DNA from 2 places in the Blautia sp. Sow4_E7 genome. Region 2 is predicted to be linked to the other one. Evidence: predicted binding sites of a transcription regulator. Region 2 holds the regulator's gene; the other holds the start of a gene.

Region 1 (15,695 bases), on a different contig from region 2:
GACGGACAGCAGATTCTGCTTACCGATACCGTCGGATTTATCCGCAAACTGCCGCACAATCTGGTTGAGGCCTTTAAGAGTACCCTGGAAGAAGCGAAATATGCAGACTATATTATTCACGTGGTGGACTGCTCCAATCCACAGGCGGTACAGCAGATGGAGGTTGTCTACGATACGCTGCAGGAGCTTGAGGTTCAGGGAAAGAAAACCATCACCTTATTTAATAAGGTGGATATGGGAGCGGCGATCCGCATGCGAGACAGCAATGCCGACTACACCCTGAAGGTTTCAGCGAAAACAGGGGAAGGCCTTGAGGATTTAAAGGAACTTCTGGGGAAAATCCTTTCCGAAGAGCAGATTTATGTGGAAAAGCTTTTTGGTTATCAGGAGGCTGGCAAGATCCAGCTGATCCGGGAGTATGGACAGTTGCTTTCCGAGGAATATACAGATACTGGAATCCTGGTGAAAGCAAGAGTGCCCCAGGAGATTCATGGGAAGATTATGTGAGAAACAGGAGATAAGATCATGGGAAAATACACAGACTACATTATGAAAACAGCACAGGAGCTGCTTGCAGTGCCAAGCCCAAGCGGTTTTACACATATGGCAGCAGATTTTGTGAAAAAAGAATTTGAGAACCTGGGCTATGAGCCGCAGATCACCCAGAAGGGTGCTGTGCTTGTAAAGCTTGGCGGCAAAGATGACAAAAATGCAGTGGTTCTGGCGGCTCACATGGATACACTTGGTGGAATGGTCTGCCAGATCATGGACAACGGACGTCTGAAACTGACAAATATTGGCGGTATGAACCCAAACAATGCGGAAGCTGAGAACTGTAAGGTTTACACAAAATCAGGCAAGGTTTATGATGCAACTTTCCAGCTTGAGAATGCGTCTGTTCACGTAAATGGCGAATATAGCGATACCAAACGTACTTATGAGACTATGGAAGCCATTCTGGACGAGCCGGTGAAGAACAAAGAGGATGTGAAAAAGCTTGGAATCATGACAGGTGATTTTGTCTGCTTTGACCCGAGAACAGTAGTGACTGAGAGCGGTTACATTAAGAGCCGCTTCCTGGATGACAAATTCAGCACTGCCATTCTTCTTGGCTATGCCAAATATCTGAAGGAGAAAAAAGTTCAGCCGGAGCGTACTATTTATGTGCTGATCACTTCTTATGAGGAAGTGGGACATGGCGGATGCGCTGCTATCCCGGAGGGGGTAACAGAGATGATCTCCGTAGACATGGGATGTGTAGGAAAAGGCCTGGAATGCGATGAGACCATGGTATCCATCTGTGCGAAGGACAGCATGGGACCATATGATTACCAGGTGGTTTCCGGGCTGATCAAGGCGGCACAGGAGAACGACATTGCATTTGCCGTGGACGTTTATCCACACTATGGCTCAGATGTGGATGCTGCACTGAAGGCTGGCTATGACATGAAACACGGTCTGATCGGACCTGGTGTTTATGCTTCCCATGGATATGAGCGTTCTCATGAGGATGGAGCGAAGAATACGCTGAAGTTATTAAAAGCATATTTAGGGTAAAGAAATGTATAAAATTTTAGTAGTTGAAGATGACGAGACCATTGTACAGACGGTGAAACGTCATCTGGAATCCTGGGGATATGAGATTTTTCAGATCGAAGATTTTTCCCATGTGATCCAGGAATTTGTGCAAAAGGATCCGCAGCTTGTGCTTCTGGATCTGAAGCTTCCATTTTTCAACGGCTTTCACTGGTGCGAGGAAATCCGCAAGATTTCCCAGGTGCCAGTACTGTTCCTGTCTTCTGCAGCGGACAATATGAATATGGTCATGGCTATGAGCCGGGGCGCAGATGATTTTATTGCCAAGCCCTTTGACCTGGATGTGCTGGCAGCGAAGGTGCAGGCGGTGCTTCGAAGAACTTACGCTTTCGGGCAGAACAGCAGTCTTCTGGAGCATAACGGAGTGGTGCTGAATCCTGGAAACGGAACAGTTTCTGTGGACGGAAAGCTTGCGGACCTGACGAAAAATGAATTGAAGATCTTGCAGATTTTGTTTGAACATCAGGGACATGTTGTTTCCAGAGAGTCCATTATGACAAAGCTCTGGGAGAGCGACAGCTTCGTGGATGACAATACTTTGACGGTAAATATCACCAGGATCCGCCGGAAGCTGGAAAGGCTTGGAGTGGAGAATTTCATTATCACCAAAAAAGGTCTGGGGTACATGATATGATGAAATATCTGAAAACCAGGTGGAAGATGGCAGCGTTGGTACTGTTTATGGTGGCAGCCACTGCGGGGATCCTTTTTCTGTATGATGTTCCTCTGGAGCCTGTGCTTTATGTTGCGGTCCTTTGCATACTGGTAGCCGCCCTGGCACTTTGGCTGGATTACAGGAAGTATGGGAAAAAGCTGGAAAATCTGCGATACATAAAGTCCTGTGAAGGGTTTGGAACAGATTATCTGGACGCCCCGGAAGATGGAATCGAGGAGATTTACCAGGAAATCTGCCAGGAACTGGATGAGAAGCGGGTGGAGGCTGAGAACCAGCGAAGCGCCTTTTGTACGGAACTGACAGATTTTTACACCATGTGGGTGCACCAGATCAAAACGCCTATCGCGGCAGCCAGGCTCCTCCTTCAGGAGGAAGAGCCAAAGCCCCAGGAAATCCAGAACGAGCTTTTTAAGGTGGAACAGTATGTGGAAATGGTGCTTGGGTATCTTCGCACAGAGGATATGGCGGCGGATATCCGTTTTCAGGAAGTGGAGCTGGATGCCCTGATCCGGGGCCAGATCCATAAGTTTGCCCGTATTTTTATTGGGAAAAAGCTTTCCCTGGAATACCAGGGCGTGTCGGAGACTGTGCTTACAGATGAAAAGTGGCTTGGTTTTGTGCTGGGACAAATTTTGTCAAATGCGCTGAAATACACGAAAAAAGGGAAAATATCCATTTATATGAGTAAGGCAAAGGCCCATACGTTGGTGGTAGAGGACACGGGAATCGGAATCCGCGGGGAAGATCTGCCCCGGGTTTTTGAAAAAGGCTTTACCGGTTACAACGGAAGAGAAGAGACCAGGTCCACGGGAATCGGGCTTTACCTTTGTGGGAAGATCATGAAGAAGCTGGATCATGGGATCCGGATTGAATCGGAACTGGGAAAAGGGACGAAGGTTTTTCTGGAACTGGGAAGGAAAAAGCTGGATCTGTATTAGGGAGCTCTGGAAAGTCAGAAAAGAAGAATTAAGGAAAACTCTGCTGTGTTGCCTTTTATAAATGATAGTTAACCAGGTCTGTGTAGCGCAGACTGGAAACGGTAAGATCGACAGGGGATAAGGAGAGAGCATGAAAGCAGTAAAGAAGGTTTTGAACAACATTTTTATTGATGGTTTAAGTGGTATGGCCCTGGGCCTGTTTTCCACTTTGATCATCGGAACGATTTTGAAGCAGATCGGGGATCTGATGGGCGGTACTTATGGGGCTTACCTGAGTACATTTGCCGTCATTGCCCAGAGACTGACCGGTGCCGGGATCGGTATCGGAGTGGCGTATAAATTCCGGGAATCCACATATGTGCTTTTGTCTGCAGCGGCAGCTGGAATGATCGGTGCTTATGCATCGAACCTGATCGCTGGAACTCTGCTGTCTGATACAGGTGCACTTGTGCTGTCAGGCCCTGGAGAGCCTCTTGGTGCGTTTGTGGCAGCTTATGTGGGAATCACCGTTGGAAGACTGGTTGCTGGAAAAACAAAGCTGGATCTTCTGATCACACCGGCTGTGACCATTCTGTCCGGTGGTGCAGTTGGTATCCTGGTAGGTCCTGGAGTGTCAAGATTTATGACATGGCTTGGAAATCTGGTAAACTGGGGAACCGAGCAGCAGCCGATTCTGATGGGAATTGTGGTTTCTGTTATTATGGGAATGGTACTGACTTTGCCCATCAGTTCTGCAGCCCTTGGAATTATTCTGGGACTGAACGGTGTGGCAGCAGGCGCTGCAACCATTGGATGCTGCTGTCAGATGATTGGTTTTGCAGTGACAAGCTTTAAGGACAACGGCGTTGGCGGTCTTTTTGCCCAGGGAATTGGAACCTCCATGCTGCAGATCCCGAACATTATGAAGCGCCCGCTGATCTGGCTGCCGCCTACACTGGCGTCCGCCATTCTTGGCCCCATCGCCATTATCGGACCGTTCCATATGACAAACAATGCTACCGGTTCCGGAATGGGAACCTCTGGCCTGGTGGGACAGATCATGACCTATCAGACTATGGCGGCTACTGAGTCTCCGGTTCTGGTAATCCTGAAGATCGTAGTATTCCACTTCCTGCTTCCGGGACTTTTGTCTTACATTATTTACCGTGGCATGAGAAATATGGGATATATCAAGGATGGACAGATGAAGCTGAATGTGTAAAAAGATATTGACATCTAATGGACGTTAGAATATACTAACACTATAAGTGGAAACTATTGTTACCGTTCACCGAAAAAGCGTCACGGTCATTTGCCGCGGCTGCGAAGTGAACAGCAACAGCTAATCTACAGGGAACTTGAAAGGAGTTTAGTATGGGAACAGTAGTTGTAGGTGCTATCGTAGTAGCGATCGTTGGTCTTGCGATCAGAAGCATGCGCAAAGACAAAAAGAATGGAAAAGGCTGCAACGGAAACTGCGGAAGCTGCGGCGGATGCCATTGAGACTGGATGACTGATTATTTTACATATGCCAAAGTAATCTTGAAAGGACTGTCATGCTGGAGAAATCTGGTATGGCAGTTTTTTTGTTCGCGCAGCATGAGAAAATACTGTGGCTTTTATGCTTAAAAACAACGAAAAACCACAACAATCAAAACAAAACACAAATCAAAGCAACAAAATTGGTGTTGAATTATGTTGACACTGAATAGTGGATGACGTATAATGAGCATAGAAAACTATAGTTTATTGTTCGCTGGAAAAGTTCCGCGAGGTGTTTTGTGTGAGCAGAGCTCACAGAAAACCCGAGAAGTGCGGCGCGAAATCATGCAAAGCATGATTTCTGTGCATCGCGAAGCGTGTTGCTGTGAACGCAGTGAACAGTAACAACTATGTCATGGAATAACGGACATTTTTGTTGCCGAAGGGGAGAGATTTGATGACATTGAAGGAACCGATTCACAGGAGCTGTGCTTTGTGAGTCAGTCGTTTTCCCTGCCGGAACATCCATGAGAAAGGAGAACCATGGAAAAATACAATACAAGTGAGATTCCCAAATCTTCCAGAATTACCCGTCTGGTTGACCATCTCTATGCCAAGATGCCGGAAATCGAATCGTACAGAGCCAAGCTGATCACAGAATCTTATAAAGAGACTGAAGACCAGCCGATCATTACCAGAAGAGCGAAAGCTTTTGCCCACATTTTACATAATATCCCCATCATCATCCGTGATGAGGAGCTGATCGTAGGAAGCAACTCCATTGCACCGAGAGGATGTCAGACATTCCCGGAATTTTCCTACCAGTGGCTGGAGGATGAGCTGGATACCGTTGCGACCAGAACTGCCGATCCGTTCTACATTTCAGAGCAGGCCAAGGCAGATCTTCATGAGGTGCATAAATACTGGAAGGGCAAGACCACCAGTGAGCTTGCCACAGCATACATGGCACCAGAGGCAATCCGTGCCATTGATCATAACATCTTCACACCAGGAAACTATTTCTATAACGGTGTAGGACATGTTACTGTAAAATACTGGGAAGTTCTCGAGATCGGATACGAAGGCATTATGGCGAAAGCACAGGCTGAGCTGGACAAATGCAACGTAGGTGACGGTGACTATGCAGAGCGCTCCCGTTTCCTGGAAGCAGTTATCATAAGCTGCCAGGCTGTTATGGATTACGCTGCAAGATATGCCAAACTTGCCCTTGAAATGGCAGAGAAATGTACAGATCCCCAGCGTAAAGCCGAGCTTCTTGTAATTGCATCCAACTGTAGCAAGGTACCGGCGAAAGGGGCCACCAACTTCTGGGAGGCATGTCAGTCCTTCTGGTTTGTACAGCAGCTCCTTCAGATGGAGTCCAGCGGACATTCTATTTCTCCAGGACGTTTTGACCAGTATATGTATCCTTACTATAAGAAGGATATTGAGAGTGGTGCGATCACCAGAACAGCAGCTCAGGAGCTGATCGACTGTATCTGGGTAAAATTAAATGATCTGAATAAAGTCCGTGACGCAGCCTCCGCAGAGGGCTTCGCAGGCTACAGCCTGTTCCAGAACCTGATCGTAGGCGGACAGAACAAAGACGGCGAGGATGTGACAAATGATCTTTCCTTTATGTGCATTGAAGCATCTATGCATGTACATCTTCCGGCACCGTCCCTTTCCATCCGTGTATGGAACGGCTCTCCGCACGATCTTCTGATCAAGGCAGCAGAGCTTACCAGAACCGGTATCGGACTTCCGGCTTATTATAATGACGAAGTGATCATCCCGGCACTGCAGAACAGAGGTCTTTCCCTGGCAGATGCCCGTGAGTACAATATCATCGGATGCGTAGAGCCGCAGAAAGCAGGCAAGACAGAGGGCTGGCATGATGCAGCATTCTTTAACATGTGCCGTCCGTTAGAGCTTGTATTTGGCAATGGTATGGATCAGGGTGAGATGGTTGGTATTCCTACCGGCGATGTTAACAAGATGGAAACCTTCGATGAATTTTACGATGCATATAAGAAACAGATGGAATACTGCATTTCCCTGCTTGTAAATGCAGATAATGCTATTGACGTAGCCCATGCAAAGCGTTGCCCGCTTCCATTCCTTTCCAGTATGATCGATGACTGTATCGCCCGTGGAAAGACGGTACAGGAAGGCGGCGCAGTTTATAACTTTACCGGTCCTCAGGGATTTGGTATTGCAAACATGGCAGATTCTCTTTACGCCATCCGCCAGCTGGTTTATCAGGAGAAGAAGCTCACAATGGAGGAACTGAAGGAAGCTCTTGCATGGAACTATGGCAAAGGACTGGATGAGCAGTCTGTGAAAGAGATCACAACCGGCATCTTAAGAGAGATGACCGAGAGTGGTGCCAAGGTTGATGCAGATACAGCAGCTGCTGTACTGAAATCTGTTATGAATGCCCAGATGGCACCTGAGAAGATGGCAAGATATCAGGAAATCCACGACATGATCGCAGAAGTTCCGAAATTTGGAAATGACATTCCGGAGGTTGATTACTTCGCAAGAGACGTGGCTTACACCTATACAAGACCGTTACAGAACTTCAAGAACCCAAGAGGCGGACAGTACCAGGCAGGACTTTATCCGGTATCTGCTAACGTACCTCTTGGCGGACAGACTGGTGCTACACCAGATGGAAGATATGCGCATACACCTGTTGCAGATGGTGTTTCCCCATCCGCAGGCAAGGATGTGAACGGACCGACTGCAGCAGCAAGCTCTGTTGCAAAACTGGATCACTTTATTGTATCCAACGGTACTCTGTTCAACCAGAAATTCCATCCGTCAGCACTGTCAGGACGTGAAGGCCTTGAGAAGTTCGTTGCACTGATCCGTTCCTACTTCGATCAGAAAGGAATGCATATGCAGTTTAACGTTGTAAGCAGGGAGACACTGCTTGATGCACAGGCACATCCGGAGAACTATAAGCATCTGGTTGTACGTGTGGCTGGTTACAGTGCACTGTTTACCACACTGTCCAAGTCTCTGCAGGATGATATCATCCGCAGAACTGAGCAGGGCTTTTAAAGAAAATATAAATGGAACTGCTGGCTGCTTCTCAATAGGACGTCAGCTGGCGCTTCCATATAATGGAGAAATCTATGGAATATTTAGATACCACAGGACGTATTTTCGACGTCCAGCGTTATTCCATCCATGACGGTCCTGGAATCCGTACCATTGTGTTTTTGAAAGGCTGTGTGCTCAGATGCCAGTGGTGCTGCAATCCGGAATCCCAGGAATATAAGATCCAGACAATGAAGACTCCAGACGGGGTGAAGACCATGGGACGGGATGTAACCGTCCGTGAGATGATCGAACTGGTGGAGAAGGATCGCCCATATTACTACCGCTCCGGCGGTGGAATGACACTTTCGGGCGGCGAATGTCTCTGTCAGCCGGAATTTGCCCGCAATCTCCTTCGTGCGGCCAAGGAGCGTGGAATCAATACCGCCATTGAAAGCATGGCCTGCGTTCCCTGGAAAAATATCGAGATGGTACTGCCTTATCTGGACACGTATCTGATGGATATCAAGCATACCAATCAGGAGAAGCACAAGCAGTTTACCGGCAAGCCCAATGGACTGGCTCTTGAGAATGCCAGAAAAGTAGCCTTATCTGGACAGACGAACCTGGTGATCCGTGTACCTGTCATCCCTACATTCAATGACAGTGTGGAAGAGATTAAGTCCATCGCCTCTTTTGCCTCCACCTTGCCAGGTGTGAAGAAGATCCACCTTCTTCCTTATCATCGCCTTGGTCAGGATAAGTATGACTGGCTTGGAAGAGAATACAAGCTTCCAGAGATCCTTCCTCCGGAGCCAGAGCATATGGAGCTTCTGAAGAAGGCCGTACATTCTGTCTGTGACCTGGATTGCCAGATCGGTGGATGAGAATAGAAAGATGTAATTGTATAATTCCATGACCAGGAACCGCTTTTTGAGGCACATTTTTTGTGTGGAACGGGAATGGATAAAATGAATCAGATCAGGAACCGGAATTTCCAGATGCGGGGATTTCGGTTCCTTTCATATGGAAAAATAGCGAAAGATATTTGAATAATTTCAGGTTTTTGTGTATGATAGAGGATATGAAGCGGAGGCATGCAAAGAAAACCCATAAAGACAGTTAGATTGAATGCGGTAAAATCTGGCTGGTGCAAAATACTACAGCTTAAGGAGAAAAGAGAATGAGAGGACTATACTCATCAAAGACAAAAATCAGACACCAGATTTTTACTGAAATTGCCCGACTTGCCTATGAGGGCGATATGGAGAAGGAGATGGACGAGCTTCCATACAAGATCCTTCCAGGAGAAGTGGCTACCTATCGTGACAGTATTTTCCTGGAAAGAGCCATTGTAGGAGAGAGGCTTCGCGTGGCAATGGGACTGCCTCTTCGAAATATTTCCGAGCATGCGCCTATTTCCAAAGGCGTGGAGGCCAGCTTAATTGAAGAGAAATATTATGAGCCGCCCCTTATCAACATTATTAAATTTGCATGCAACTCCTGTCCGGAGAAGCGTGTGATCGTTACTGAGGGCTGCCAGGGCTGTCTGGAGCATCCCTGTCAGGAAGTCTGTCCCAAGCAGGCCATCCATATGGAAAATGGGCGGTCTGTGATCGATCAGGACAAATGTATCAAATGTGGAAAATGCCTGGAATCCTGTCCTTACAATGCCATTATCAAGCAGGAGCGTCCATGTGCCAAGGCCTGTGGAATGAATGCCATTCATTCCGATGAGTATGGCAGGGCTGAGATTGATTATGACAAGTGTGTTTCCTGTGGAATGTGTCTGGTCAGCTGTCCGTTCAGTGCCATTGTGGATAAGGGACAGATTTATCAGACCATTATGGCGTTAAAGAGTGACACACCAGTTTATGCCATTGTAGCGCCTGCTGTGGCTGGCCAGTTTGAGCCGGAGCTGAAGAATACCCAGCTTCGCGGAGCGTTTAAGGCTCTTGGATTTACAGATATCAAGGAAGTTGCTGTTGGTGCAGACCTTTGTACCATTGAGGAAGCTAAAGACTTCATGGAGGAAGTACCGGAGAAGATTCCGTTTATGGGAACCTCCTGCTGTCCGGCATGGTCTGTTATGGCGAAAAAGATGTTTCCGCAGTATGCCAACTGTATTTCCATGGCGCTCACCCCTATGGTACTGACCGCCAGACTTCTGAAGCAGGAAGAGCCGGATTGCAAGATCGTGTTTGTGGGACCTTGTGCAGCGAAGAAGCTGGAGGCAAGTCGTAAGTCTGTCCGAAGCTATGTGGACTTCGTTCTTACTTTCGAGGAAGTGAAGGGCATGTTTGATGCCAAAGGCGTTGATTTTGCCAGCATTCCGGAGGAAGAGCCTCTTACCCAGGCCAGCAGTGACGGCCGTGGCTTTGCTGCCAGCGGCGGTGTAGCAGCTGCAGTTGTGAAAGCTGTGAAGCGTATGGACCCGGACCGCGAGGTGAAGGTAGTCAGTGCCAACGGCCTTCAGGAGTGCAAAAAGATGATGATGGCTGCCAAGGCTGGAAAATACAACGGCTATCTGCTGGAGGGCATGGCCTGTCCAGGCGGATGTATAGCCGGTGCCGGAACTGTACAGAATGTAAAGAAGGCAGGAGTGGCACTGGAGAAGATGAAGAAGGAAGCGTCATTTGAGGAGTGTATGGATACTTCATTTGGCGGGGAGCTGGAGAAGCTGGAAGAACTGTAATCCGATAAAAAATGTAAATGAAAAGGAGAAAATCAAAATGCGTGCATACGAACGTTTATTAAACTATGTAAAAGTATATACCACAAGTGAGGATGAGCAGGAGAACGTGCCGTCTACCAGCCGCCAGTTTGACCTGGGAAACCAGCTGGCAGAGGAACTGAAAAAGATAGGAGTTCAGGATGTGCGCATTGATGACAAGTGCTATGTGTATGGTGTGATCCCGGCCACAAAGGGGCTTGAAGATAAGCCAGCCATTGGTTTTATCGCACACATGGACACAGCACCTGATTTCCCTGGTGAGAACGTAAATCCACAGATCATCCAGAATTATGATGGCGGGGATGTGAAGCTGGGAGAGAGCGAATATACCCTTACCCTGAAGGATTTTCCACACCTGTCCTCTTTAAAAGGCAGAACCCTGATCACCACAGATGGAACCACTCTTCTTGGTGCGGATGACAAGGCGGGCGTAGCGGAGATCATGACCATGGCAGAGCAGATCCTTGCAGAGAACATTCCTCATGGAAAAATCTGTATCGGCTTTACCCCGGATGAGGAGGTTGGCCGTGGTGCAGACTTTTTCGATGTAGAGGGCTTTGGAGCGGATTTTGCCTATACCGTAGACGGCGGTGCAGAGAATGAGATCGAGTATGAGAACTTTAATGCCGCAGGTGCAAAGGTAAAGATCAAAGGATTTTCCGTACACCCGGGCAGCAGCAAGAATACCATGATCAATGCAGCTCTGGTTGCCATGGAGTTCAACAATATGCTTCCGGCGGGCGATACCCCGGCGAACACAGAGGAGTACGAGGGATTTTTCCATCTCTGTGAAATGAGCGGAGATGTATCTTCTGCAAGCCTTGATTACATTATCCGTGACCATGACAGTGTCATGTTTGCCTGCCGTCAGGAGATGATGCGACATATCGCCAAGCTTCTTAATGAAAAATACGGCGAAGGCACCGTCTCCCTCACCATTAAAGAGCAGTACCGCAATATGAAAGAGAAGATCGAGCCCTGCATGCACCTGATCGACAACGCAAAGAAAGCCGTTCAGCAGTCAGGTCTTTCCCCAGTAACCGTAGCCATCCGCGGCGGCACTGACGGTGCCCGTCTTTCCTTCATGGGCCTTCCCTGCCCGAACCTTGGAACCGGCGGCTACGCCTTCCACGGTCCATGCGAGCACATTACTGTAGAGGGAATGGACTATGCGGTGGAGAATCTGAAGAATATTGTGAAGCTGTACGCTTAAGATGTGAGAGATAGAACTTTGAGGAAATGAGAAGAAAAGCACCTGCCTGGATATTGACGGTAGGTGCTTTTTTCGCGGGTGGCAAGCCATGGAGTGTGTTTGAAAAATCATTCCCGCAATCTCTACGCCCCACTTTGCAGAGATTTCAAAATTTAAACAAAATTTTACACCAACAAGACAACAACCTGTTTTTTCTCCCCTACAATGATCCTGCGAAAAAAGTTAAAAGAATAAAAAGGAGAACTGATCTACTTGAAGTACCAGGAAATTTTAAACAATAAGGAAATTAACGCATATCTGAAAAAGGGAGACGCCAATCTGGGAACCATGGGCTTTACGGACCATTCCAAGGCCCACTGTATACAGGTTTCACACAGAGCCGGAAAAATACTGGAAAAGCTGGGCTATTCCAAACATGATGTGGAACTGGCAAAAATAGCAGGATATATGCACGACATTGGAAACGCCATCAACAGAACCCATCACGCAGAATACGGTGCCCTGCTTGCAAACGATCTTTTAAAGGAAACCAATATGCCGCTGGAAGACCGGATCACCATTGTATCTGCCATTGGAAATCACGATGAGTCCACTGGAAATCCGGAAGATGTTGTTTCCGCAGCTTTGATCATTGCAGACAAGACAGATGTGAGAAGAAGCAGAGTGCGCCAGAAGGAAAGCTCCGCATATGACATCCACGACCGCGTAAATTACGCTGTCACAGAATCCAAGCTGAAAATTGAGAAAGACAAGTCTGTACTTGCACTGAATCTTCAAGTGGATGAAAGCATCTGTTCCATGTACGATTATTTCGAAATTTTTCTGGACCGAATAATGCTTTGCAGAAAATCAGCGGAAGTTTTGAAAACCACATTTAAGCTGACTGTAAATGGACGCAAAGTGCTGTAGAAGTAAGTTGCATACATAAAAATACACAAAACAGCACCACCATATTTGTACAATATGTAGAAGCCCCTAAATAATGATAAAAAATTTCAAAAAACAGTTGTTAAAAGATTGTCATTGTGGTATCTTAGAAAAAGCGGAGAAAAACCAATATTTAATGCGGAGACAAAGAGGGAAAAGTCCTTTTGTTGAGAATTGTTTATCAAAAAACATGGCGTGACATGACTTAACCCAGGAAAACAGGAGAAAACCAGCCTGCATTTCTGGTTTAGGCCATGTCATAAGGCAGAAAATAAAGTTTTACCCGCTTTTTTTCCAACTGTGATTGTTAAAAAATAAACAAAAAACAAAGGACAACACACAGGGAAAACCAACGAACCCCACAGAAAAACAATCAAACAGGCGGGAAAGTTGACACAATCCCACAAGCCCCATGAAAGGAGTTCTTTATGAGCAGCAAAATTACCATTATCGGAGCTGGAAGCGTTGGCTCCACAATCGCCTACACACTGGCACACGATGAGATCGCTTCCGAGATTGTTCTGATCGACATCAACAAGGAAAAGGTAGAAGGCGAGGTTATGGACATCGAGCAGGGAACCTGCTTCAGAAGCCCGGTATCTCTGGTAGCCGGAGATTACGCAGATGCCAAAGATTCCGACATCGTAATTATTACTTCCGGAATCGCCCGAAAACCTGGACAGACCCGAATTGAGCTTACTCAGACAAATGTAAACATCCTGAAGAGCATCACTCCTCAGATCGTAAAAGAAGCTCCAAATGCCAAGTACATCATCGTAAGCAATCCAGTTGACATTATGACCTATGTGTTCACCAAGATTTCCGGACTTCCGGAGAATCAGATTATGGGATCCGGAACCATTCTTGATACAGCAAGACTTCGCTACGGACTTTCCGAGCACTTCAAAGTAGCCCAGGGAAATATCCACGCATACGTTTTCGGCGAGCATGGCGACACTTCCTTTATCCCGTGGACAGGCGCTTACATTTCCGGCCTCAGCACAGATGAGTACTATGAGGAAATGAAAGCACATGGCAAGGACGTAAAACCACTTGATAAAGAAGCTATGCTGGAGTATGTGCAGAAATCCGGCGGAAAAGTGATTGCAAAGAAAGGTGCAACCTTCTACGCAGTATCCGCAACTGTTTGCCAGCTGGTAGGCCTGATCCTGGCTGCTTCCGATTCCCTTGCAACTGTATCCTCCATGCTTCACGGGGAGTATGGAATCGAAGATGTGTGCCTGAGCACCCTTACCCTGGTAGGTCCAAATGGAATCCAGGGAAAAGTTCAGATGCGTATGAACAAAGAAGAAATCGAACTTCTTAAGAAGAGTGCCAATGCATTAAAAGAAGTAATTGCACAGATCGAGCTTTAGAAATCTGGTTTTGCAGGCTGTATTTTACAGAAGAAAATTGTTTTCTGATATAGCTGGCAAGACATTAATTTAACCATACCAGCAAGGCCCCGGCTTCTATCGCGGAAAGCGATAAGTCGGGTTCCCCTTTGCAAAGGCAACCCAAATAGCTGCTGTTTACATCAGTGAGTAAAAAATCCCACTTCGTGAACAGTAACAAGAAAGGAACAAGAAGCATGAAGTACAGTTATTATCCAGGATGTACCCTGAAGAATAAGGCAAAAGATCTGGACGCCTATGCCAGAGCTTCTGCGAAAGCACTGGGCTTCGAAATGGAAGAGATAGAAGACTGGCAGTGCTGCGGCGGCGTATATCCCCTTGGCAGCGACGAAATTGCAACCAAGCTTTCTTCCGTCCGTGCTTTAAACGACGCAAAAGAAAAAGGACAGGACCTGATCACTGTCTGTTCAGCCTGTCATCATGTGCTCAAACGTGTGAATGACGACATGAAAAATGTAGAGGACATCCGCACCAGAGCCAACAATTATCTGAAACTGGATGCTCCATATGAAGGAGAGACAAATGTCCTTCATTATCTGGAAGTACTCCGTGACGAAGTAGGATTTGACGAGATCAAAAAGAAAGTGGTAAATCCATTAAAAGGCAAGAAAATCGGCGCTTACTACGGCTGCCTCCTTTTAAGACCAGGAAAGATCATGGCTTTTGACAACCCGGAGAACCCGACCATCATGGAAGACTTCATCCGTGCCCTTGGCGCAGATCCTGTGGTATATCCATACCGCAATGAGTGCTGCGGCGGCTACATTTCCCTGAAAGAAAAAGAAATGGCACAGAATATGTGCGAAAAGATCATGGACAGTGCAAAAGGCTTTGAAGCCGATATGCTGATCACCGCCTGTCCACTTTGCATGTATAACCTTAGAAAGAACGGAACTGGCGATCTCCCGGTTTACTATTTTACAGAACTTCTTGCAGAAGCTCTGGGAGTAAAAGAGGAGGTGGCGAAGTAATGGCTTATACATATGGAAATACCCAGAATGCAGCAGAGCGTATCAAAGAGATTTCCGGAGTGAATCCCCTGAAATGTATGAAATGCGGTAAATGCTCCGCAACCTGTCCTGCATTCAACGAGATGGATATCAAACCTCACCAGTTTGTAACCTATGTACAAAACGGCGACATCGAAGCCCTGGCACAGTCACAGTCCTTATGGAAATGCCTCTCCTGCTTTGCATGCGTAGAGCGCTGTCCAAGGGATGTAAAACCGGGAAAACTGATCGACGCTGCAAGACAGCTGGTTGTCCGCGAGCGTGGACAGAACTATCTGACCGCAGATGAGATCCCGGCGTTGCTTGATGAAGACACACCACAGCAGCTGCTGGTAAGTGCATTTAGAAGATACAGGAGGTGAGAAACAGGTGCAGAGAATAGGTGTATTCGTATGTCATTGTGGTACAAACATTGCAGCCACAGTTGATGTAAAAAAAGTAGTAGAGATGGCAGCAAAAGAGCCAGGTGTTGTCCATGCAGAAGATTATCAGTACATGTGCTCCGAAGCAGGACAGGCCAAGATCATTAACGCCATCCATGAGAAAAATCTGACAGGAATCGTAGTCTGTTCCTGTTCTCCGCGTATGCATGAGGCTACCTTCCGTAAGGCAGCAGCAAAGGCGGGCTTAAACCCATATATGGTAGAGATTGCCAACATCCGTGAGCATTGCTCCTG
Region 2 (15,695 bases):
CATATCTTTCGCCGTCATACTGTGAGTTTCTTTTTTCTCTCTGGCAATATCACCGCAAAGACCGTGAATATACACCGCCAGCGCTGTTTTATAAGAAATATCCCTGTTCTCCCCACTGCTTAAATACATGCAAAGAACTGCTGCGATCATACCAGACAGAACGTCTCCGCTTCCAGCCGTTGCCATTCCGCAGTTGCCGGAAAGATTCAGGTACAAACTGCCATCTCCATCTGCCACAGTGGTACAGGCATCTTTTAATACACAGACACAGCCTGTTTTCTTGGCAAACTCCCAGGCACTGGCCGCGGGGTCTGCTTTTAGTTCGGAAATTGTCCTGCCGGTAAGCCGGCTCATTTCTCCCATGTGAGGGGTAAGAATGGTCTGCTGGTTCAGCGATTCCATCCACTGGGGATTCATAGCCAGAAGGTTCAGGCCATCTGCATCCAGTATAACAGGTTTTCCTGCTTTTGTCCCGTTTTTCAGAAACCAGAGCAATCTTTCTTTTCCACTGCTTTCGGTGCCAAGTCCCGGACCGATCACCAGCACATCACACCAGTTTAAGTTTTTCTCATTGGACGCTTCGTCAAATTCACAGCTCACCATAGCTTCTGGAAGAAGGCTCTGCAGCGGGATCCGGTTCTCTTCCACAGTCTGGATCTTTACCATACCAGCTCCCCCGTGAAGTGCTGCGCTGGCGCTTAAATAAGCGGCGCCGCACATGCCTTTCGAGCCCGCGACCAAAAGTATTTTTCCAAAGGTTCCTTTATTTCCCCAGGCAGGTCTTGCAGGAAGTGTTTCCACATCCCTTTTCTCCAGATGCCAGGCTGCCTGATCTGCAAGTTCACTGCCATCACGATCCCGGTCATAGATCCCGATGTCCGCCACCAGGATCCTGCCAGCGTATGCTCTGCCAGGGAAAAAGCACAGCCCCCGTTTCCGGTATGCAAAGGTTACCGTCAGATCTGCCTGAAAAGCAATTCCAAGAACTGCTCCCGTATCTCCGTGAATGCCAGACGGAATATCCACCGCCACTTTATAGGCTCTGGTCTGATTCATACTGTGGATGATTTCCTTATAAGTTCCGGAAATCTCCCTGGACAACCCAACGCCGAAAATCCCGTCTACTATAACAGTATATTCATCCCATACCGGGTTATTCGTTGCGGGAACGCCATAGTTCCTGGCAATTTCCCACTGGTGTCTGGTTTCTTCGGTCATTTTGTCCGGATTTCCTGCAAGATAGATTTCGGAATGTATCCCGGCAAGATGAAGAAGCCTTGCAATGGCAATCCCGTCACCGCCGTTATTGCCGGAGCCACAGACGGCCAGTATCCGCTCTTTTTCTAAGTTTCCAGGACTGTTTTTCTTTTCCAGATACTTCCGGATCTCTTCTGCCGTGGCAAGCGCCGCCCTCTCCATAAGAACCAGGGAGGGAACATGCATATTATGAATAGTACCATAGTCAAGAAGCTTCATCTGACTGCAGGTCACAACTTTTTTCATAAAACCACTCCTAACATTAGAATAACTTTTGGGCTCCGGTTGCAGTTCACTCTCTGCCCATTAACCGCTAAAGCCATTTTCAAACACGCTCTAATGCAAAACTGCCGCCCGGTCTCCTGTAAATCTTTCAGCGAGACAAGCAGCAGTCCTCTTTGACCTTTTGTTGTTACTGTCATGTCCTTCACAGTAACGTTTTATTCTTTGTTTTCTTTATGCTCGTTGCGGTACTGGCTTAAATTATAAGACAGTGCCATCAGGCTCTCAGACAGATGAACATTCTCCACGATCACGTTCTCAGGAGCATCAAGATCTGTATGTGCAAAGTTCCAGATTGCCTTGATTCCATTGTCAATGAGAACCTTCGCCATCTCCTTGGCCTTGTTCTTCGGCAGAGTCAGAATGGCGATCTCTACCTGATTCTCTTTGATAAATTCTGGAAGGTGACTGATCATCTGAATCTCAATTCCCCGAACCGAAATTCCTTCCAGAACCGGATTTACGTCAAAAATCCCAACCAGACGAAATCCTCTTTTCTCAAAATCCCCGTAATTGGCAAGTGCCTGTCCCAGGTTACCTGCACCAAGAATGATCATAGGATGAATGGTGTCCAGTCCTAAGATCTTACCAATTTCTGTATAAAGATATTCAACATTATATCCATAGCCCTGCTGTCCAAAACCGCCGAAATTATTTAAATCCTGGCGGATCTGTGATGCAGTCACATGCATTTTCTTACTAAGGTCATTGGAAGATATACGCTCAACTTTCTCTTCCATCAGCTCCCCCAGATAGCGATAATACCTTGGCAGTCTTTTGATCACTGCCTTTGAGATTTCCTTCGCCTCCAAAATGTTCCCCTCCTTGTTTCCGCTGCCTAAATTTTCCGCGTCACACTATGTCAATTATACCTAAATGTTATTTTCTTGTCAATTAAAGTTGTGCAGAATTACAAATATTTTGCAAATTCAGTTACTGTTCACTGGTAACGTTCCGCCAGGTGTTTTTTTGAGCGAAGCTCACAGAAAACCCGGGAACATCGGCGCGAAATCATGCGAATGCATGATTTCTGTGCATCGCGAAGTGTGTTGCTGGTCACGGAGTGAACAGGAACCAAATTCATAGTATCAGGATAAAGCTCACAAAAATCCCTTTTTCTTCCAATAAAGCGATTGCTATTTCTGCATTTAAATCATTATCCTCTGCCAAAAGAACATGCAAACCATGTAAATCCATATCGTTCCTTAACTTTTCTTTCTCTTCCGTAAATCCATGTTCTGCTATAATCAGAGGGATTTCTACCGTAAATGTTGAGCCAATTCCCTGTTTGCTGCTGACCTTAATTTTCCCACCCATAAGATCTACATACTGTTTGGCAATGGCCATTCCCAGTCCAGTTCCCTTATAACTGGTTCTTGCCCCATCATTTTCCTGACTGAACTCATCAAAGATTCTGCTCTGAAACTCCTCACTCATACCAATTCCGGTATCTGATATACGATAGCGTACGATTATATGATGCTCATCATTACCCGGACCGTTTTCTGCAGCAAATGAAATGGTACCTCCGTCTTTTGTAAATTTGACTGCATTGCTGATAATGTTGAGCAATACTTCCCTGATTCTGAGTTCATCTGCCATCACATAGGGATTTTTAAGCTCTTCTCTTGAAACACAAAAATTAAGGTCACGGTTTTCCATATATCCTCTTGCAATCGACAAAACAGTATTTATCATATCCCAGAGATCTACCGGTACTGGTTTATATTCCAGTTTACCACTTTCTCACTTTTATCCCTTTACGTGGCATTCATTGATTCGTGCGGATTTTATACAGTTCCAAACATCTGATCAAAAACAGCAAGTATAGTATTTATATCAATTTTTACTATAATGAAGTGCATTTGACAATTCTTCATTCTTCTGCAATGCACTGACATCCTGATAGGTCACATAGATATATATTTTCTTACCCACAACAAGATAAGAAAAATCTGATTGCATATAGAACCATTTTCCCTGCGGATTTCTTTTTCTATAAAAAATATTTGTATGTGGATGCTCTATATTGAGGTTTCTCACAGATTCCTCTACATATTGCTGATCATCCGGATGTACTGTTTCGCAAAAAGGTTTCTTCTGCAACAGCATCATCTGCTGCTGTGTAGTTTCCATCATCTCTGCAAAGCCCCGGGTAATAAAAACAGGATCATAGCATAGCGTTGTTTTTGCGTCCTCCTCTTCTGAAAGGATACAAAACAGAACAGCACTGTTTTCAATAGAACGCAACGTCGTTATAAACGCCTGCTGCTGTGGAACTGTATAGTCCTCCACAAACAGGAACACATTTTTTGTATCTGCACTTTCCCTTGTAAAGTCAAACTGCATGAAACGCATCTCGCCATTCAGCATAAAATTGATCATAACATGATGCATGATGTGTTCTGCTGTTCCTTTTGCGATTGCTTCCATCGTCATCTGCTGTTTTACACGATTAAGATCATCTATATTGCCAGATGCATAACGCATTATTTTCTCACAGATATAATCCTCATACATTTGCTCATCTGACTCTGGAAAAATATTTTCACCATTTAACAGGTTTGTATCCTGATGAAGCTTTATGCATTTTCCTGTATTCTCAAAATCAATGTACAGGATTTCTATATAATGGTTTTTTAGAGCTTTTTCATATATTGCAGCCTGAACCGCTTTCTTCAACAGCTGAATTCCTCCTTCTTTTCTCATGTACTATTAAATGAAAAACACTGTCCTACGGACAGTGCACCTCATTTCATGCAACTGGCTGCCATTTTAAAGGCCCTGTAGCTTTGCGTCCCAGACTTTCATCTGGTTTGCCGATTTTCTTATTATAGCTTTTAAAATTATGCAAAAACTGATTTTATTATACTCCCCTACTCCACTTTACACAAGAAAAATTTCACCGCTTTAACGCTTAAAAATAATTTAAAAACCTGCTAAAAAGTTGTTAACCGAACTTCTTAGCAGGTTCTTATTACTAATCTGTCAGATTATTTTGTAACGTACTGATCAATTCCTCTAGAACGATTGGCTTGGATAAGAATCCATTCATACCACATTCCAGCGCTTTTTTTCTGTCCTCGTCAAAAGCATTGGCCGTCATGGCAAGGATGGTGATTCCTGCCAGTGCCGGATTCCTAAGGGCACGGATCTGCTTCGTGGCCTCATATCCGTTCATTACCGGCATCTGCACATCCATCAGCACCAGATCATAACCGTCCGGTTTCGACCTCTTGACCTTCTCAACTGCCTCTGCCCCGTTTTCTGCAGTATCCACCAGGAAGCCATATTCATTAAGGATCTCCACCGCAATTTCACTGTTCAGTTCATTGTCTTCCACAAGCAGTATACATTTGCCTCTGAAATCTGAGCATGCCGCCGGAAGAACAGGATTCTCCTGCTCAGCCTGATTCTGGCCAATGGCAGCCATCAGGGTATCTCTGATATCGGACATAAACAGAGGTTTCGCGCAGAATGCAGTTACCCCTGCAGCCCTGGCTTCCACTTCGATGTCTGACCAGTCATAAGCAGTCAGAATAATGATCGGTGTATCGTCACCAAGACTGCGGATCTGTCTGGTGACCTCAATACCATTCATATCCGGCAGACGCCAGTCGATGATATAAGCATGGAAGGCATCCCCAAGCTCCATAGACTGCCGTGCACGCAGAACAGCCTCCTTACCGGAAAGTGTCCATTCCGAACGCATTCCAACCCTCACAAGCATTTTTGTCACGCTGTCACAGGTATTAAAATCGTCATCTACAACCAGAGCCTTAAGGCCTTCCAGCTCTGCAATCTTCTCTATCCGGTGATTCTCAGGCTGAGTCCGGAATGGCAGACGGACGATAAATTCGGTACCTTTCCCCTGCTCTGTCCGGACCTCAATGGTGCCGCCCATCATATCCACAATATTCTTGGTGATGGCCATGCCAAGTCCTGTACCCTGAGTCCTGCTCACAGTGGAAGTCCGCTCCCTCTCAAAAGGAGAAAAGATCTTCTTCACGAATTCCTGGCTCATGCCAATTCCTGTATCCTTCACCCGGATCTCGTACAGTTCACTGCCTCTTTGGAGCCCCGGATACTGTTTCAGCCGGACAGAAACGGTTCCGCCAGCAGGAGTAAACTTGATCGCATTGGACAAAAGATTCAGCAGCACCTGATTCAGCCTCGTCTTATCACAATAGACATCCTCATTTGTCACATCCATGGCATCCATATAAAGCTCCAGCTGTTTCGCATGGATCTGCCCGCTGATGATCGTCTTCAGATCATGAAGCACATCCGACAGACTGACCTCCGTTTCTTCCAGATGGATCTTTCCGCTCTCAATCCGGCTCATATCCAGGATATCATTGATCAGGGAAAGCAGATGGTTACTGGAGGAAAGGATCTTTCCCAGATAATCCCGAACCTTGTTTTTATCATCAATATTACTTACAGCCAGTGTGGTAAAGCCGATGATCGCATTCATTGGTGTCCGGATATCGTGAGACATGTTGGAAAGGAAGGTACTCTTGGCCCTGTTTGCTGTCTCCGAAGCACGGACTGCCTCAGAAAGTGCCTGGTTCATTTTCCAGTCAGCGGTACGGTCCGACATAACCAGGATGTATTTCTTTTTTCCGTCTATCTCACTGCCCATTGCAATATTATGGAACCAGCGTTTTTCCCCTGTGTTCTGATGAACATATTCAAAATCCCATTCTCTTTGTTCATTCACCCGGATTTCCTCCAGATAATTTTTCTCCGGATTTTCATGTTCCTCTGGATGCATTTTTCCCAGAACACGAATATTTTTGCGGATCTGTTCTACCGTAATGCCCAGCAGCTTTTCCACATTCGGGCTGACGTAATCTGCCTGATATGTTTTGGCATCCAGCATCAGGAAAACGTCATCCACATTCATTGACAGCTTTTGAAACAGTTCGTCCCTGTACCGGATCTGTGTGTCCTTTCTTCTAAGGCTTATCCTGTTTTTTTGGATAATAAGGCTGATAAAAAAGGCGGCAATACAGAACACGACAGCAGCCACAAGGAACATTGTGCTACGCTGCAGGCTGTTCATACTGGCATTGACAATATCCGCCTGTACAAGTCCCAGAAATACCCAGTCCTGAATATCCGATTTTTCATAAACCAGATAATAGTTTCTTCCATCCAGATCTACCAGCAGCGCACCGGTATGTCCCGCTTTAAACTTCTCCGAAAGCTTATTGACCTCTTTCTCAGACATATCAGAATGCTCTCTCAGAACACCGAAGAAATTATATACATTCCCCCATGACTCAGAAGAATGATCGATCACAACACGGCCATCCGGATGAACAATAAAACTCTGTGCATTTCCATTGAAAGCAGAAATATCCAGTACATCTACGATATCAGAGTTTTCATAGGCAATGGCAATGGCATCATATTCAAATCCCTGATAGCTTCCGTGCGCCCTGGGAGTGGCAAAAACAAGCAGCTGGGATTTTCCTGGAACTGCTGCATTTGATATCACATCCTTTCCCTGCCGGATGTCCTCTTCAATATCTTCCTGTAATCCAAGGTATCCGTTTTCCCCTGTCACCAGCTTATAGTTTCCGTCGGCTGACAGACCATTTGGCATGATCATGTCACCCGCCATTTTTTCTGTATAACCGGCTTTCAGCACATTTCCCGTAAAGCTGTTTCCGGTTGCGAGCAGCACATCCGTACCATAAATGCCGCGCAGGGTGTTTGCCATAACCGAATATGCCGCGTTCCCGCCACTGCTATGAAAGCGGTTGGAATAGGATTTCTGTGAATCCAGCACGGTATTCTCTGAAGCAGCTTCTTCCGCAAGAAGCTGGGTATTAAATGACTGATAGGCCTGCTCTGCATCGTATTCTCCTGAGATCATCTTAGACACCACATCCTTGGAAACGGAGAAAAAGTCATTTGACGCAATGCGGATATACATATGATTTTCTTCGATCACAGGTTTCACATCCTTCAGATACTCCGTAAGCCTGAACTCCACATCCTGGCTGTAGCTCAACAGATCCTGTCCATCACTAATGATCCGGTTCTGTGCCTCCTCTGAAAGCATTGTATTCAGCACCTTCATTGCTTTCTTCCGGCGCGCTTCGTCCTGTGTCAGGTCGCGGTTTAAGGCCACCTGGAAATATGGGGTCGTCATCAGCCACTTTTCGCCATTCTCCTGAAAGAATGGCAGAAATGTTGTGTTAATGCCCTGATCCTGAAACATTTTTACACCCGCTGAGCTGCCAAAGTACATGGCAAGTTTACCACTCTGGTACATCTCAACGATATCATCATAATTCATGTACAGATCATCCTGGTTCAGCCCTGTATCCTGGATAAACTGCTCCATGCGTTCAAAAGCCTGAGGCCAGACGGTACCATCCAGACCTTCTCTCTTTGTATTATCCGGGTCACTGTAGGTGGTGCGCCACTTGCGTCCGTCTACAGAAGACAATTCTGATGCAGACAGACCCTGCAGTGTTTCCATACAGGTATAATCGTAATAATAGTCTGCAGTAAAGCCACGGATTCCCACCTCGTCAAATGCCTGGCAGGCAGAGACAAAGCTTTCATAATCGGTTGGCAGCGGAATCTCATACTTTTCAAAAAGGTCCTTGTTCACTACAAAACCGTGGGCATCTGCACACACGGGAAGCCAGTTTACGCTACCATCCTCGTTCATAAAACTGCTGAGGTAGGTATCATAGACAGCACCTGCCTCATTGGTTGTGGAAAGATCCATCAGACTGTCCTTCAGCGGACTTGCGTCATGCAGGGAAAACCGGCAGCAGGTAATAATATCCGGCAATCCACCGTTTTCATCAAGAAACATATAAAAATCCAGATCATTATTGCCGACTACAAATTCAACATTGATATCCGGAAGCTGTTCCTGGATGTATGGTGCATATTTATCATACAGGTTGGTGCTCCATAAATACACTGTGATGGTTTCTGCATCTTCTTTTTTCTGCAATTTTTCTGTCACAGCCTGACAAAAGTGATATGGCTGTCGCCATCACCAGAAGTGCAGCAAGTAACTTATTCCGTTTTTTCATTATGACCCCCCTGAAATTGTGTTTCATCAGTTTATGAATTACCTTTATTAATAATTTTCCATCAACAGGCTTTGCTATATGTTCATCCATTCCTGCTTCTTTTGCCCTCAGTCTGTCCTCCGTGAACGCATTTGCTGCCATTGCAATGATCGGAATCACCTTTGCATCCTCTCTGTCCAGAGAACGGATTTTCTTTGTAGCTTCATAACCATTCATAACCGGCATCATAATGTCCATAAGAATGACATCAAATTCACCAGGTTTACTTTTTCTGAATATCTCAACAGCTTCCTGTCCATTCCATGCTTTCGTCACCTCAGCGCCTACATTCTGGAGCATAAATTCTGCAATTTCCATATTCAAGTCATTGTCTTCTGCCAGAAGAATATGCAGTCCCTTTATAGAGTTTTCTGATACATCCTTCTGTTCTTCACGTTTATCCGCATCCAGATCTATTTTGAACGGAACCCGGATCACAAAGGTGGTGCCTGCGCCCTCTTCACTTTCAAAGGTAATGGTTCCACCCATTTTCTCGACCAGATTCTTTGCAATCGGCATTCCAAGTCCTGTTCCGGCAAATTTTGTGCGGCTTCCTGTGTGTTCCTGTGCAAATGGTTCAAATACACATTTCTGGAACTCCTCAGTCATTCCGATTCCGGTATCCCGGCAGACAAATTCCATTGTGGTCATTCCCGGCTGTTCGGATGGGATTTCCATGCAGCTGATATAGATATGTCCGTTTTCTCTGTTATATTTCACCGCATTGGACAGGATATTCATCATCACACGTTTCACATACCCCGGACTTCCAATAAAATCCCGGTGTGTGATTTCTTTTTTCTCCCACTCGATCCGGATATTCTGTTCTGCAGCCATCTGCTTGATCACAGCAAATACTTCCCTTGAAATACTGCTCAGATTAAATGGAATCTCTTCCAGAACGATTTCGCCTGACTCAAGCTTACTCATATCCAGGATTTCATTTACCAGTTCCAGCAACAGATTGGACGCCTTTTTCACCTTTGTCCTGTATTCCGTCTGTTTCTCCAAATCATCTGCATAATGTTCTGCCATATTGACCATGCCGCAGATTCCATTGATCGGAGTCCGGATATCATGGCTCATCCGCTGGAGAAACTCTGTTTTTGCCTCATTGGCGGCTTCTGCCTTTTTTGCAGCTATCAGAAGTTCTGCCTTATATTTTTCATCTTTTTCCTGTTCCTGTTTCCAGTGCACCAGATTGGTTCTGTATGTCCAGAACCAGAATGTGCCGAATATCAGAAAATAGAGAAAAATAACACTTATCACACTTAATGGAAGATTATGGAACACCTCTGTATCCGGAAGATATGCATAAATATAGTAATCCCTCTGCTTCAGCATGATTCCGTAGCATCCGCTCCCTTCATTCTTCAAATGAAAAATGTGCTGACTGTCTGTATGCCCCTTCATTGCCTGAACAACTTCGTTGTCAGCCGTATTCTGCCCCAACAGGCTCTGATCATTGCTGGCAACAACGATTCCCTCGTCTGCAACAATAATCGTTCCATCCTTCCGGGTACTATAGCCATTTAAAAGACTTTGCATCGTCAAAGTATAATTTCTGGTAAATTCAGGAGATGTGTAATAGTAGATTGCAACAATACCCGGTGCATCTTTTCTGGCACAGGCTGCAATGTCAATATAGGATCCATCTTCCCTGGCAAACCGTTCTGAATAAGATCTTTCTTCATATCCGGCAAAATCCATGATAATTTCTTTTTGCAGATACTCCGTAATCTCATTAGCCAGAGCCTCGTCCGTGCTGTATTCACAGTCCGTCTTTCCTTCTATATCCAGTACAATGATACCATCCACCCAGAGAGTCTGCAGGTTTTCTTTCAGGAACTCCTGGCTTAGCTGTCCGCCGTTTTCGATTTCCATGTTAATATTCGTACTCATCTGTCTGGCACTTTCAATTGAACGGAGAAGACTTTTGGATTCGGAAGATTCATTATAATGGGTGTAGGTGGAACACTGCACTTTGACATAATTTACAATCTCCACCATTCTTTTCTCTGCTTCCGCTTTTTCTATATGGAAGAAATAAAACAGAGAGACTACAGCCACACAGATTCCAATCAGACCTCCGATCATCTGGATTCGTTTTTCTTTTTTCTTTCTCTTAATATCCAAGGTCATCCACCTCCAGATACTTCTGGGGATCATCCAGATATTTTTCAATAATTTTCAGGGATGTGCCATCCTGACGCATCTGTTCCAATGTCTGTTCCATCTGTTCACAGATTCCTCTGTCATCACCTTTTGCAAAAGCGACACCTATTCCGGTGATCATCAGAGGCTCTTCCAGGATACGGAAGCTTGCATCATAATCCTTCATATACTGGACGATAGATTCCTCATGTGCAGCAACTGCATCTACATATCCTTTCCCCAGAAACGTATAAATCAACTCCCGGTGTCCGAGACTGATCAGATTTGCCAGTTTGGGGATTCTATCATCTGTCCGGTTCAGAAAAATACCTTCCGGTTTGGTTGTGGACTGGACAGCCAGGTTCTTTTCCTCCAGATCGCTCAGTTTATAGATGTCACTATTCTCATTTACAGCGACCACCTGGCGGCTTGCTATGTACGGTCCTGCCCAGCAGTAATCGTCAAGACGTCCTTCCATGGAAAAACAACCCATGATACAGTCAATCTCTCCGCTTTCCACCAGTTCTTTTTTCTTCTCCCAGTTGATCTGGACAACCTCCACCTGATATCCCATTCTTTTGAAAGCTTCTGTAGCCAGTTCTACATCTATGCCCGTCGGTACACCATCCTCATTCAGATAATTGTATGGTGGATAGCTGTCGCTGCCGAGGGTAATGACGGGCTTTTCTGTTTCTTCTTTCGTGTTATCTGTGTTTTTACACCCTGCCAGGGTAACTGCTAAAATTCCCGCATGCAGAATGCCTGCAATCACTCTTTTTCCTTTCATTTTCTGTCTATCCTAACTATCCTTTTCGTTTTTTTCATATCTGATTCCCTGCCATTTGTTACTATTCAATGACCTGCGGTTCGGTGCCCCCGCCAGTTTTTATACTTCTGATTGTCTTTTCCAGTACCTTCATCTCAACCGGTTTTGAAACATGAGCATTCATACCGGTAGCCAGTGAACGCTGGATATCCTCTGAGAATGCATTGGCGGTCATGGCAATGATCGGAATCTTCCTTGCCAGTCCATGGGAACTTCTGCGGATTGCCTTTGTTGCCTCATAGCCATTCATAACAGGCATCTGTACGTCCATCAGGATCATGTCATATTCCCCTGGAGCAGACTGTTCAAATGCTTTCAAAATCTCTTCGCCATTTTCACAGATGATGCACTCCGCACCTTCAATCTTTAACAGTTCCGTCAGGATTTCTGCATTTATCTCATTATCCTCTGCACACAGGAACCGCATTCCCTGCAGGATATTACCTTCCTGCTCATCTGATTCTGCCTGTGACACAGAAGAAGCAGATCTTTCTTCTGTAATTTTCAGATCCATAAAAATCTCAAAACAAAGTGTCAATTTTATCCGCATACTCTATTACCTTGCCTTTATCACCGGCATCATATCGGATTAATGATGTCATACCAATGATTGCATTCATAGGAGTACGTATATCGTGAGTATTGTTACGTCTATGAAGTAACGCCGAAAAAAAGACACCGTCTCACAGACAGTGCACGTCAGTTCATGCAACTGGCTGCCATTTTACAGGCCCTGTAGCTTTGCGTCGCAGACTTTCGTCTGTTTTGCCGGTTTTCTTATTATAGCTTTTAAACATATGCGCAAAAAAATGTTTCTATTATACGCTAATACTCCACTATACACAAGAAAAATATTATGCTTTAACGCCTAAAAACAAAAAAACCAGAAGCCTCTTTGCGATCCGTGACCTCCAACTTGTTATGCTTATTCTAAACTGTCCTTACCTCCAATCAGATTCTCTCTCTGGCTTCTCTTTTCCTGACATTCAGACTAACACAAAAATACGATATTTTATGATAAGCAGCGGTAAATTTGCAATAAGCAGAAAATACAGAAATACTATATTTTTCAGAGCTTTCATGGGATTGCTTGTGCATACTTACAAATTTTTACATTTTCTTTGTTATTTGACAATTATTCTTTCAAAAAATCTGTTTTTCAAGTATAATATTCTTCTGGACAAGCCATTGCCTAAAGCAACAGGCTTTTATATATGACAGATTTTGTATTTACGAAACTGGCTTTTTAAGGAGGAAATTATGATTTTATCATGTCAGAGCATCTGCAAATCTTTTGGGGAAAAAGTAATCCTGCAGGATGCTTCCTTTCACATAGAAGAACGGGAAAAGGCCGCCCTGATTGGCAATAACGGCGCAGGAAAAACCACTCTCCTTCGTATTATTATGCAGGAGATTTCCGCCGATTCCGGACAGGTAGTTATTGCCAAAAATAAGAAGATCGGTTATCTGGCACAGTACCAGGACATTCATGGGCATCACACTATTTATGAGGAACTGATGACCACTAAGCAGTACATTCTGGACATGGAGGATAAGATCCGTTCTCTGGAACAGGAAATGAAATATGTAGCTGGTGAAAAGCTGGAAAGCCTGATGAACAGCTACACCCGTCTTACCCATCAGTTTGAACTTGAGAACGGCTACGCTTACAAAAGTGAGATTGTAGGTGTTTTAAAGGGTCTTGGATTTGAAGAGGAAGACTACAACAAACAGATTGAAAACCTTTCCGGTGGTCAGAAGACACGGGTTGCCCTTGGCAAGCTTCTGATCTCCAAGCCGGATATCCTGCTTCTGGATGAGCCAACCAACCACCTGGATATGGAGAGCATTGCCTGGCTTGAGACCTATCTTCTCAACTACCCGGGTGCTGTATTTATCGTCTCCCATGACCGTTATTTTCTGGATAAAGTTGTCACCAAGATCGTGGAGATCGAGGTAGCCCAGATGCGAATGTACGAGGGAAATTATTCTGCTTATGCGCTTAAGAAGGCGCAGCTGCGTGACGCCCAGTACAAGGCATACCTGAACCAGCAAAGAGAGATTAAACACCAGGAGGCTGTTATCACTAAGCTCCGCTCTTTTAACCGTGAGAAATCCATTAAGCGCGCGGAAAGCCGTGTAAAAATGCTGGACAAGATCCAGCGTATTGAGAAGCCGATCGAAATTGATAACCAGATGCGCATCTCCCTGGAGCCCCGTTTTATCAGTGGAAATGACGTGCTTACGGTAGAGGGGCTTTCCAAGGCTTTCCCTGGACAGACCTTATTTACAGATATTAATTTTGAGATCAAGCGTGGTGAACGTGTAGCCCTGATCGGCAATAACGGTACTGGCAAAACCACCATTCTGAAGATTCTCAACGGAATCGTGGAAGCTGACGCAGGACGCTTTGCCCTTGGTTCCAAAGTGCAGATTGGATACTATGACCAGGAACACCATGTTCTGCATATGGAGAAAACCATTTTCCAGGAAATTTCCGACACTTATCCAACTCTCACGGAAACAGAGATCCGCAATATGCTGGCTGCTTTCCTTTTCACAGGAGATGATGTATTCAAGCTGATTTCCGCTCTCTCCGGTGGTGAGCGAGGCCGTGTTTCCCTGGCAAAGCTGATGCTTTCAGAAGCCAACTTCCTGATCCTGGATGAGCCTACCAACCATCTGGATATTGCTTCCAAAGAGATTCTGGAAGAGGCGCTGAACAGTTATACCGGAACCGTACTCTACGTTTCCCATGACCGTTATTTTATTAACCAGACTGCCACCCGTATTATGGATCTGACGAATCAGGCTATTGTCAACTATATCGGGGATTATGATTACTATCTGGAAAAGAAAGATGAAATGACGCAGATTTACGCTCCAATTCAGGAATCTGCTTCTCTGGAAGCAAAGGAAACTGTTTCAGGAACCAAGCTTACCTGGCAGCAGCAGAAAGAGGAACAGGCACTGAAGCGCAAACGGGAAAATGAATTAAAGAAAGTGGAAGCCCGGATCGAGGAGCTGGAAGCAAGGGATAAAGAAATCGACAACACTATGGTTCTGCCGGATGTTTGTACGAATGTGGCAGAATGCACCAAGCTCAGCCGGGAGAAGGCTGCAATTGCAGAGAAACTGGAAGGGCTTTATGAGAAGTGGGAGGAGCTGGCATAGCATTAAGCTATAAACTCTTGCCAGTGATATCCTGCAATTCTTATCCTCCTCCATAATTTGTATTTACGAAACGAGACAGCCACCACAGGGCCACGCACCGACACAAACTAGTACATCGTTTCGTAAATAACTATACCAATCGCGTAGGATGTGGATTCGAGTGTGCAGGTATAAAAGCAGGAACGAATTTCGAATAGATACCCGAAACCGTTCCTGTTTTTTATAACAATATTAACATTTTGTCTCAAACTACTTTTCAAAGTTGTTTATCTCATTACATTGTCTCAAGTTTCTCTCTGATCGCCAGAATAAACCCGCGGCTGTTAAGGACTTTCACATCCTTTAAGGACGTGATCAGCGCCAGGTCTTTGGTCATCTGTCCGTCTTCGATCGTGGAAAGAGTTGCTTTCTCCAGCTTATCTGCAAACTCTACAAGCTCCTGATTCTTATCTAACTCGCCGCGTTTACGAAGTGCGCCTGTCCATGCAAAGATGGTCGCTACAGAGTTGGTAGAGGTCTCCTCTCCTTTCAGATGACGATAATAATGTCTCTGAACCGTTCCGTGTGCAGCCTCGTACTCATAATATCCATCCGGGGAAACCAGAACGGAAGTCATCATAGCCAGGGAACCAAATGCGGAGGAGATCATATCGCTCATCACATCTCCGTCATAGTTCTTGCAGCCCCAGATAAATCCGCCTTCTGCCTTCATTACACGGGCTACTACGTCATCGATCAGACTGTAGAAGAAGGTAATGCCTGCTGCCTCAAATTTCTCTTTGAACTCAGCCTCATAAATATTGTGGAAAATCTCTTTAAATTTACCATCGTAAGTTTTGGAAATGGTATCCTTGCCGCCAAACCACAGATCCTGCTTGGTATCCAATGCATAA

The links. The regulator Rex, encoded in region 2, represses fermentation and respiration genes when NADH is low (regulators of the CRP and FNR family bind a similar motif). The targets are predictions, from matches to a motif close to ATTGTTAANTANTTAACAAT.
Region 1: the regulator Rex is predicted to act here: its motif matches at 12,897-12,916, upstream of ACTQ50_RS00780 (L-lactate dehydrogenase).

What each region holds. Positions count from the first base shown of each region.
Region 1 covers NZ_JBQKLL010000001.1:165,356-181,050, reverse strand. The annotation lists gene hflX (GTPase HflX) at 1-507, shown strand, start outside; gene ACTQ50_RS00830 (M42 family metallopeptidase) at 526-1,557, shown strand; gene ACTQ50_RS00825 (response regulator transcription factor) at 1,562-2,230, shown strand; gene ACTQ50_RS00820 (sensor histidine kinase) at 2,227-3,210, shown strand; gene ACTQ50_RS00815 (PTS transporter subunit IIC) at 3,341-4,411, shown strand; gene ACTQ50_RS00810 (FeoB-associated Cys-rich membrane protein) at 4,564-4,692, shown strand; gene ACTQ50_RS00805 (glycyl radical protein) at 5,215-7,740, shown strand; gene ACTQ50_RS00800 (glycyl-radical enzyme activating protein) at 7,815-8,606, shown strand; gene ACTQ50_RS00795 (4Fe-4S dicluster domain-containing protein) at 8,903-10,414, shown strand; gene pepT (peptidase T) at 10,452-11,666, shown strand; gene ACTQ50_RS00785 (HD domain-containing protein) at 11,913-12,575, shown strand; gene ACTQ50_RS00780 (L-lactate dehydrogenase) at 13,022-13,969, shown strand; gene ACTQ50_RS00775 (CoB--CoM heterodisulfide reductase iron-sulfur subunit B family protein) at 14,185-14,979, shown strand; gene ACTQ50_RS00770 (4Fe-4S dicluster domain-containing protein) at 14,979-15,380, shown strand; gene ACTQ50_RS00765 (4Fe-4S binding protein) at 15,388-15,695, shown strand, end outside.
Region 2 covers NZ_JBQKLL010000002.1:143,950-159,644, forward strand. The annotation lists gene ACTQ50_RS02270 (NAD(P)H-hydrate dehydratase) at 1-1,503, opposite strand, end outside; gene ACTQ50_RS02275 (redox-sensing transcriptional repressor Rex) at 1,698-2,351, opposite strand; gene ACTQ50_RS02280 (ATP-binding protein) at 2,620-3,201, opposite strand; gene ACTQ50_RS02285 (PAS domain-containing protein) at 3,379-4,221, opposite strand; cyclic di-GMP riboswitch class I at 4,295-4,370, opposite strand; partial or broken gene ACTQ50_RS02290 (response regulator) at 4,520-7,141, opposite strand; partial or broken gene ACTQ50_RS02295 (extracellular solute-binding protein) at 7,640-8,383, opposite strand; gene ACTQ50_RS02300 (ATP-binding response regulator) at 8,466-10,790, opposite strand; gene ACTQ50_RS02305 (substrate-binding periplasmic protein) at 10,774-11,589, opposite strand; gene ACTQ50_RS02310 (response regulator) at 11,651-12,142, opposite strand; cyclic di-GMP riboswitch class I at 12,333-12,408, opposite strand; gene ACTQ50_RS02315 (ABC-F family ATP-binding cassette domain-containing protein) at 12,889-14,802, shown strand; gene ACTQ50_RS02320 (NADP-dependent isocitrate dehydrogenase) at 15,077-15,695, opposite strand, start outside.